One region of the Vibrio fluvialis genome, then DNA from elsewhere that is predicted to be linked to it. Evidence: predicted binding sites of a transcription regulator. Region 1 holds the regulator's gene; the other holds the start of a gene.
The links. Region 1 encodes CRP, which controls carbon source genes, mostly activating them, when cyclic AMP is high. Its sites were predicted from a motif close to TGTGANNNNNNTCACA; they were not measured.
Positions count from the first base shown of each region.

Region 2: a site for CRP is predicted at 1,365-1,380, ahead of DYA43_RS03565 (CidA/LrgA family protein). Genes of this name have one in related genera too.

Region 1 covers NZ_UHIP01000001.1:169,769-174,099, reverse strand. The annotation lists gene DYA43_RS00795 (hydrolase) at 1-151, shown strand, start outside; gene DYA43_RS00790 (YheU family protein) at 243-452, shown strand; gene DYA43_RS00785 (phosphoribulokinase) at 547-1,416, shown strand; gene crp (cAMP-activated global transcriptional regulator CRP) at 1,658-2,290, shown strand; gene DYA43_RS00775 (DUF1338 domain-containing protein) at 2,410-3,204, opposite strand; gene astD (succinylglutamate-semialdehyde dehydrogenase) at 3,390-4,331, opposite strand, start outside.
Region 2 covers NZ_UHIP01000001.1:736,285-740,615, reverse strand. The annotation lists gene fldA (flavodoxin FldA) at 1-193, shown strand, start outside; gene DYA43_RS03570 (LrgB family protein) at 239-928, opposite strand; gene DYA43_RS03565 (CidA/LrgA family protein) at 938-1,345, opposite strand; gene DYA43_RS03560 (LysR family transcriptional regulator) at 1,469-2,365, shown strand; gene DYA43_RS03555 (DUF4442 domain-containing protein) at 2,377-2,907, opposite strand; gene fcrX (ferric iron uptake transcriptional regulator FcrX) at 3,173-3,622, shown strand; gene DYA43_RS03545 (aspartate-semialdehyde dehydrogenase) at 3,675-4,331, opposite strand, start outside.

The sequences.
Region 1 (4,331 bases):
CCCGAAATTTGTCCTGCCGGAAAACATCGATTACCGTCTGTTTGATCAGGGCGGCCATGTCGGCTTTCTCAGCGGGTCGCTGCTTAAGCCGCAATTCTGGCTCGAACAATCCCTGCCGGCTTACTACGCCAGTCTGCGCGATAAAACTTAGTGCGTTGCCAAGTTGCTGCGACCTGACGCTGGACCGCTGAGGCGTTATACTTGGCAGCATTCAACCACGAACATAAAAGCAAGAGGTATTTATGATCGTTCCGTGGCAGCAAATTGCGCCCGATACGCTCGACAATCTGATTCGTGAATTCGTGCTGCGCGAAGGCACCGATTACGGTGAAGTCGAGATTTCTCTGCAAGATAAAGTCGATCAGGTTAAGGCTCTGTTGCAATCCGGAGAAGCCGTGATCGTCTATTCAGAATTGCATGAAACCGTTGATATAAAAGTCAATCATCGTTAACGGGTGACAACAGCAAAGTTTTACGTGCTATAGTGATTCGGCTTGGGCTGTACTGATACAGCCCCGTTTTAAGGACTCAGAGACAAGGTTTGTCATGTCAGCGAAACACCCAATTATTGCCGTCACCGGTTCGTCGGGCGCCGGCACAACCACGACCTCAGAAGCGTTCCGTAAGATGTTCAATATGATGGACATCAAGCCCGCTTGGGTGGAAGGCGACAGCTTCCACCGCTTTACCCGTCCGGAAATGGACGTCGAGATTCGCAAGGCGCGCGAGCAAGGCCGCCACATCAGCTATTTTGGTCCGCAAGCCAACGACTTTACCGCACTGGAAGACTTTTTCCGCCAGTTTGGGAAATCCGGCACCGGCCAGGTCAGACGCTATCTGCACTCGTTTGACGAAGCCGTGCCCTACAATCAGATGCCGGGCACCTTTACCCCATGGCAACAACTGCCGGAAAACTCCGATGTACTGTTCTACGAAGGACTGCACGGCGGCGTGGTGGATGGCGAAGTGAACGTCGCGCAGCACGTCGATTTTCTGATTGGCATGGTGCCGATTGTGAACTTGGAATGGATTCAAAAATACGTACGTGACACGCGCGATCGCGGCCATTCCCGGGAAGCGGTGATGGACTCCATCGTGCGTTCGATGGACGATTACCTCAACTACATTACGCCGCAGTTCTCGCGCACCCACATTAACTTTCAGCGTGTGCCGACCGTCGATACCTCCAACCCGCTCAACGCGAAAGGCATCCCCAGTCTGGATGAAAGTTTTGTCGTCATTCGCCTGCGTGGGATTAAAAACGTCGACTACCCTTACCTGCTGGCGATGATTGATGGTTCGTTCATGTCGCGTCACAACACCATCGTGGTGCCGGGCGGGAAAATGGGATTTGCGATGGAGCTGATCGTCAGGCCGCTCCTGCAACAATTGATAGAATCAGGGAAAATTGGCTAGTCAACGCCCTACTGTGTCGATTACTTTTCATACCGTGATCATGTGCACAGTTTTGCGTAGATTATCCCCTGTCCTACACGATTAAAATCAAGAAATCGTTTTGGAAAAAGGATACTATTCCATACCGAAACACAAGATAACTTGCAGCAATAAGAAAGTCCTCTTATTCTAGTGAATCCAAATAAGGCTTCGCTAAAATATGGATAGCAGCAAGCGTACCCTGCAGAGGAAGTGAGATATTATGGTTCTAGGTAAACCTCAAACCGACCCGACACTAGAGTGGTTTCTTTCACATTGTCACATTCATAAGTACCCTTCAAAAAGCACGCTAATTCACGCGGGCGAAAAAGCAGAGACTTTGTACTACATCGTTAAAGGTTCTGTTGCGGTACTGATCAAAGATGAAGAAGGTAAGGAGATGATTCTGTCTTACCTGAACCAAGGTGACTTCATCGGTGAGCTTGGCTTGTTTGAAGAAGGTCAGGAGCGTACTGCCTGGGTTCGTGCAAAATCTCCTTGTGAAGTCGCGGAAATTTCATTCAAGAAATTCCGTCAGCTGATTCAGGTTAACCCGGACATCCTAATGCGCCTGTCTGGCCAGATGGCTCGCCGTCTGCAAGTGACTAGCCAAAAAGTGGGTGACCTGGCGTTCCTAGACGTAACTGGTCGCATCGCGCAGACCCTACTGAACCTGGCGAAACAACCAGACGCCATGACCCACCCAGACGGTATGCAAATCAAGATCACTCGTCAGGAAATCGGTCAAATCGTTGGCTGTTCTCGTGAAACCGTTGGCCGCATCCTGAAGATGCTGGAAGAGCAGAACCTGATTTCTGCACACGGTAAGACTATCGTGGTATACGGTACTCGTTAATCGTCACCGAGACAGAATAGGAAAAGCCACCTTGCGGTGGCTTTTTTATTTGCTTGTGGCCAGGAGAGAGGAAGGTTGTCCGCCACTGGACTACAGACAACCCAAAGCCACTCGCGAAATTACTTGCTGTCGGTACTTTCGAAAATCTTGTCTGCAGAAGCGGCCACAAAGCCTGTGTAAAGTTCACCGTTGCCCATTGGGTAGCGCTTGGCAAACTCATAAAAGCCGCCCGGAATGATTTCTGTGCCTTCAATGAAGGTCACCGGCACTTTGTCTGCCATCGTTGATGACTGCTCCAGCAGCACCTCTGGTGAGCCCTTCACTTCGCCACCAGATTCGTTGATGGTAAAGCCTGCGCTGCGCAGATGATCGTTCACCTGTTTCACTTCATCCAACGCATTCAGCTGGTTAACGCTCACCGTAAAATGGTTGGCACCATAACCGTGTGCTGCCAGCCAAGAGGCGTATTCGCTCTCTTTCGCCAGTTGCAGATAATCGGCATAGCTCAGATCCCACAGACGGCCACCGTAGAGGAAAGCATCGCCTTCCAGCTTCGTGGCATCAACTTGCGCCACCAGCTTAGCAACAATCGCTTGTAGCTCTGGTGAACACTCTTCCACTTTCAATTCACTGATGAACACTTTGGGTTGCAGCGGATCCGGATGCTCGAAATGTTTCGCTACCAGTTTTTTGCTTTCAAACACGTAATCACCGCACGGCTTGTAGCCCAGCGCCAGAAACGGTTTCGCCAACGTATCAATCCCCAGCGGTGCCACGTTAAACGTACGCAGGGCGATGTGATCGTTGATCAGCGCTTCGTCTTCCTGAAGCAACTGGTGTACTTTGTCGGCCGACGGGCAAAGACGTCGAATATAGTCATTCCATAGGGATTCAAAGAGAACTGCTGGCGTCATAACGCCTCCTTGTCTGCGCTGCTCTGCAAGCAACCTGGGTTATTGGATTCTGTTGCCCAAGTGACCACTCACTACTTGGGGCTAATATGAATATTTATTGTTGTAATAGTAAAAAGTGGCTACCCGGTCCGAAGCCCGAGAAGGACCGGGTAGCCTTCAGCCTGTGACGTTAGCTAAATCGTAAATTACAGTTCGATACCCGGACTCAACGTGGCTGGCAGTTCGGTTGCCGAACCTTCCATCGACGCCATCGGGTAGGCACAGTAGTCCGCCGCGTAGAACGCACTTGGACGTAGGTTACCCGACGCACCCGGACCACCGAATGGCGCATCGCCACTCGCGCCCGTCAGCTGACGGTTGCGGTTCACAATGCCGGCGCGAATGTGGTCAACAAAGTATTCCCATTCGCTGTCATCGGTGGTGACCAGGCCAGCCGACAGGCCAAACTGGGTGTCATTGGCCAGTTCAACCGCCTGAGCCAACGTTTCGTAACGCACCACTTGCAGCAGCGGGCCGAAGTACTCTTCGTCCGGCAGCTCGGCAATCGGGGTCACATCGATGATACCCGGAGTCACAAACGCCGCTTCCAGACCGCGCGCTTCAACCAGAATTTCGCCGCCTAAAGATTGCAGGTTTGCCTGCGCTTTGAGAATAAAGTCCGCGGCCGCTTTGGAGATTTGTGGCCCCATAAACGGTGCGGGTTCAGCAAATGGCTGGTCGATGCGCAGTTTCTGAGTCGCTTCAACCAGACGCGTGATCAGCGCATCGCCCTTATCACCGTGTGGTACGTACAAACGACGAGCACAGGTACAACGCTGACCGGCACTGATGAAGGCCGATTGAATGATGGTATAAACGGTGGAATCCAGGTCGCCGTAGTGATCAGAGATCACCATCGGGTTGTTGCCGCCCATTTCCAGCGCCAGCATTTTACCTGGCTGACCCGCAAACTGACGGTGCAGCAGATGACCCGTGTTAGCACTGCCGGTAAACAGCAGACCATCGATACCTTTCGACTGCGCCAGCGCAATCCCGGTCTCTTTACCGCCTTGTACCAGGTTCAGAACACCCTTAGGCAGACCCGCTTCTTCCCACAGTTTCATCGCGACTTCACCCGTCCAAGGTGT
Region 2 (4,331 bases), 570 kb from region 1:
AGGCGCAACGGTGGTTGGTCACTGGCCAACAGAAGGCTACGAGTTTGAAGCATCAAAAGCGCTGGTTGATGAGAACCACTTCGTGGGTCTGTGTATCGATGAAGACCGCCAGCCAGAACTGACTGAAGAGCGCGTAACCAAATGGGTTAAACAAGTTTACGAAGAGATGTGTCTGGCTGAACTTGAAGACTGATTAACGAAAAACCCCCGGCTATGGCTGGGGGTTTTGCTTTCTGGACTACCAGAGAATCCTGCCAATCAGTGGCGCAATCAGTACAGTCACCATACCCGCAATCATCATCACCACACTCGATACCACCCCTTCCGAATTACCAATCTGATACGCTTTGGCGGTTCCCGCACCGTGAGCAGAAGCCCCCAAACTGGCGCCTTTACCAAGGCGGGAGCGAATCGACAGCACGGTGAGAACGACTTCGCCCACCGCCATACCAATCACCCCAGTCAGCACCACAAACAGCGCCGTCAGATCGCTCTGACCACCAATCGATTTGGTCGCTTCAACGGCAAAAGGCGTGGTAATCGAGCGCATGGCCAAGCTCCGCTGCAACAATTCCGGTAGCTCTAGCCAACGGGCGAGTAATACGGTCGAGCCGACCGCCACGACCACAGAAACCATCACCCCAACAGAAAGTGACAACCAGTGGCGTTGAATCAAATAGCGGTTGTCGTACACCGGAATTGCAAATGCCACCGTTGCCGGACCAAGCATCCACAACAGCCAATGAGATTCCGCCATATAATCCTGATACGGAATGTGAAATCCCATCACCACCACCACCAGCAGCAACGGCGCCAACAGCAACGGCATCAGAAAAATCGTGCGTTTGCGACGATAGAGCAACTTGCTGCCATAATAGAACAGTAATGTCAGCAGCAGACACAGCACACTTAACAGCGAGGAATTCATACTCATCAACTACATACTCCGCAAATGGTTGCTTTTACGACGCGCCATTTTCAGCTCGAAGCGATAGAGTTTATCGACCACCCAGGCCGTTGAACCAATCACCGCGATCGTGCTTAAAATCAGCACCACCATGATTCTCAACCCTTCTTGCTTCATCAGATCCTGATAGTTCACCACAGCGACCACCGCTGGCACGAAAAACAACAGCATCTCAGCCAGCAACCAGGTTGCTCCTTTACGTAACCAATCCACATTCACGACGTGGGTGAATACTAACGCCAGCAGCAACAACATCCCCGTCAGATTAGCCGGGATCGGCAAATGAAACTCCTTAACCAGAAAATCTGCGATAAACCAAATCAACGCCAGCACCGCAATCTGGCTCAGCGTCATCAGGCTGTTTCCTACCCGTTTCATTTTTGCCCTTCGCTTGTTTTGTGAAATTAGTCACAGTATAAGCAAGCTTAAAACCGTCATAAAATGACTTTTTATTATCAAATTCATGCCAAAATGGAATGAACCTACTTACGGATATCGACGATGGACATCAAAGCACTGCGTTATTTTGTGGAACTGGTCAATGAACAAAGCTTTACTCGCGCATCAGAAAAGCTGTTTGTCACTCAACCGACCATCAGCAAGATGATTCGCAGCCTGGAACAGGAAGTAGGCCAACCGCTGCTGCACCGTGAAGGTCGCCGCTTCTGGCTGACCGATGCCGGAGACATCGTCTTTCAACGTGCGCAAGAAATTCTGGCACATATGTCGCAGCTCGAAGCGGAGCTGGTTGATCTGAATGAATTGCAGCGCGGACATCTACGCCTCGGGATCCCGCCCATGGTAGGACATTTGTATGCAGGACTGATCCGTCAGTACCGTCAGACCTATCCAGATGTCGAAATGACGATCGTCGAATATGGCGGACGCAAAATAGAACAAGCTGTTTCAGAGGGTGACCTCGATGTGGCCGTGACTATGTTGTCTCTCAATGCAGCGCAAAACCTCAACACATTGGAGCTCGACAGCTACCCAATTTGCGCCGTGCTTCCCGACTCAGCACCTTGGCGGGATATCGAAACCGTACATTGGCAGGATCTGAAAGAAGAACCGTTTTACATCTATACCCATGAATTTACTCTGAGCGAATACATCGACAAGTTATGTCAGGAGCAAGGATTCGTTCCACAGGTGGCGGCGCGCAGCAGTCAGTGGGATTTTCTGGTTGCGTTGGTGAAGAGTGGCGTCGGCGTCGCGTTTCTTCCCGAGCCTCTGTGTCATCGAATTCAGGGGGAAGGTGTGGTTGTCAAAAGAATGACGCCTTCCATTGACTGGCAACTTGGCGTCATCTGGCACTCTGATCGTTACGTATCGCGTACCGCAGATGCCTGGATCAGCTTGTGCCGCGGCTATCGCGATCGCAAATCACCAACGGCATAAATTCCAGCAATTCAGGACATCGACTGAGAGTCAACCAGTTCACTGCCCTCTGCGCTGTCGTCAGCTTCACGAAACTTCGGTTTCTTGCGCACATACAGCTTGCGATGTACTTCAGACACCACTTCACCATGGGCATTTTTCACATGGATGATGAACTCTGGGAAACATTTATCCCCGCAAGCGGTGGCGCTCAGAATCGCGTCCAACTGCTGCTGAGGAATCAGAAACTCAGCATATAAATCGGTGTGGCCGGGTTTGATAAAGTTAATGCTGGCCTCTTTGTCCCACACATAGTATTGCTCGCCTAAAATGCCCATGAGCATCAACGAGTAAACCGGGTCAGTCAGAGAGAAAATGCTGCCGCCATATTGCGAGCGGTTCGCATTTTTATTCCACCAGCGCAACTTGAGGCGCATGCGCGCTTCACGAAAATCTTCACTGATGGATTCAATCTTAATCCCCGCCCCCCAGAACGGCGGCCAGCTATTCAGCGCCCACTTCACAATATTTGGTTTATATAGCTTTGCCAGAGTTTTATTCATGCTTTCCGTGCCTTAGACTCTATCTCATTACGCTACGCCTCGACTCAAATGGATTGGGTCAATCAGCAAGGACGTAGACTTAACATCCGGTTAATGTTAAACAATTGTAACTGGTCAGAGCTCGTATCGCAGTGATATCGCGCGGCTTTACGAAAAATAATAGTAACCCCTTGAACTTCGTGGTTTATTGTTCGCTGTGACTAACCTATAATGTTGGACAACATTGACTTCTGTTAACTACCGCAGATCATCAACGGGAAAGTATATGTCAGACAATAACCAAGCGCTAAAGGATGCTGGTCTTAAAGTTACCCTTCCACGGCTAAAGATTTTAGAAGTATTACAGCAGCCTGAGTGCCAACATATTAGTGCTGAAGAGCTGTACAAAAAGCTGATTGATCTCGGTGAAGAGATTGGCCTTGCGACAGTTTATCGAGTCCTAAACCAATTTGATGATGCCGGTATCGTGACACGCCATCACTTTGAAGGCGGCAAATCAGTATTCGAACTGTCGACTCAGCATCACCATGATCACCTGGTGTGCCTCGACTGTGGTGAAGTGATTGAATTCTCAGATGACCTGATCGAACAGCGTCAAAAAGAGATTGCTTCACAATACAACGTACAACTGACCAACCACAGTTTGTACCTGTACGGCAAATGCGCGGACGGCAGTTGTAAAGACAACCCAGACGCTCATAAGTCGAAGAAATAACTATAAAAAAACCACCGCTAGCGGTGGTTTTTTTCATTCTGGCTGAAAGCCATTAGAAGTAATCACGAATCAACACTTCGGCAATCTGCACCGCGTTAGTCGCAGCGCCTTTGCGAACGTTATCCGCCACAACCCACATGTTGATACCGCTATGGTGGCTGATGTCGTTACGGATACGGCCAACCATTACATGATCTTTACCACCAGCATCACGTACCTGAGTCGGGAAATCTTCACCTTGGAACACTTCTACACCTTCCGTTTGTGACAGCAGTTCAATCACCTGTTCGGCATCAATCGGAGAGCTGGTTTCAACATGCAGCGCTTCCGCGTGACCAAAGAACACTGGCACACGCACACACGTTGGGTTGACCATAATTGAAGGATCGTTGAAGATTTTTTGAGTTTCCCAAACCATCTTCATCTCTTCTTTGGTGTAACCGTTATCCATAAACACATCGATTTGTGGAATACAGTTAAACGCAATTTGCTGACTGAAGGCTTTATTCTCTGCTGGGATACCGTTAAGTAGCTTCGCCGTCTGGCCAGCCAGCTCATCAATACCCGCTTTACCTGCGCCCGACACCGACTGGTAAGTCGTCACGTTGATACGCTCAATGCCTACCGCATCGTAAATCGGTTTCAATGCGACCAACATCTGAATGGTCGAACAATTCGGGTTAGCAATGATATTGCGGTTACGGAACTC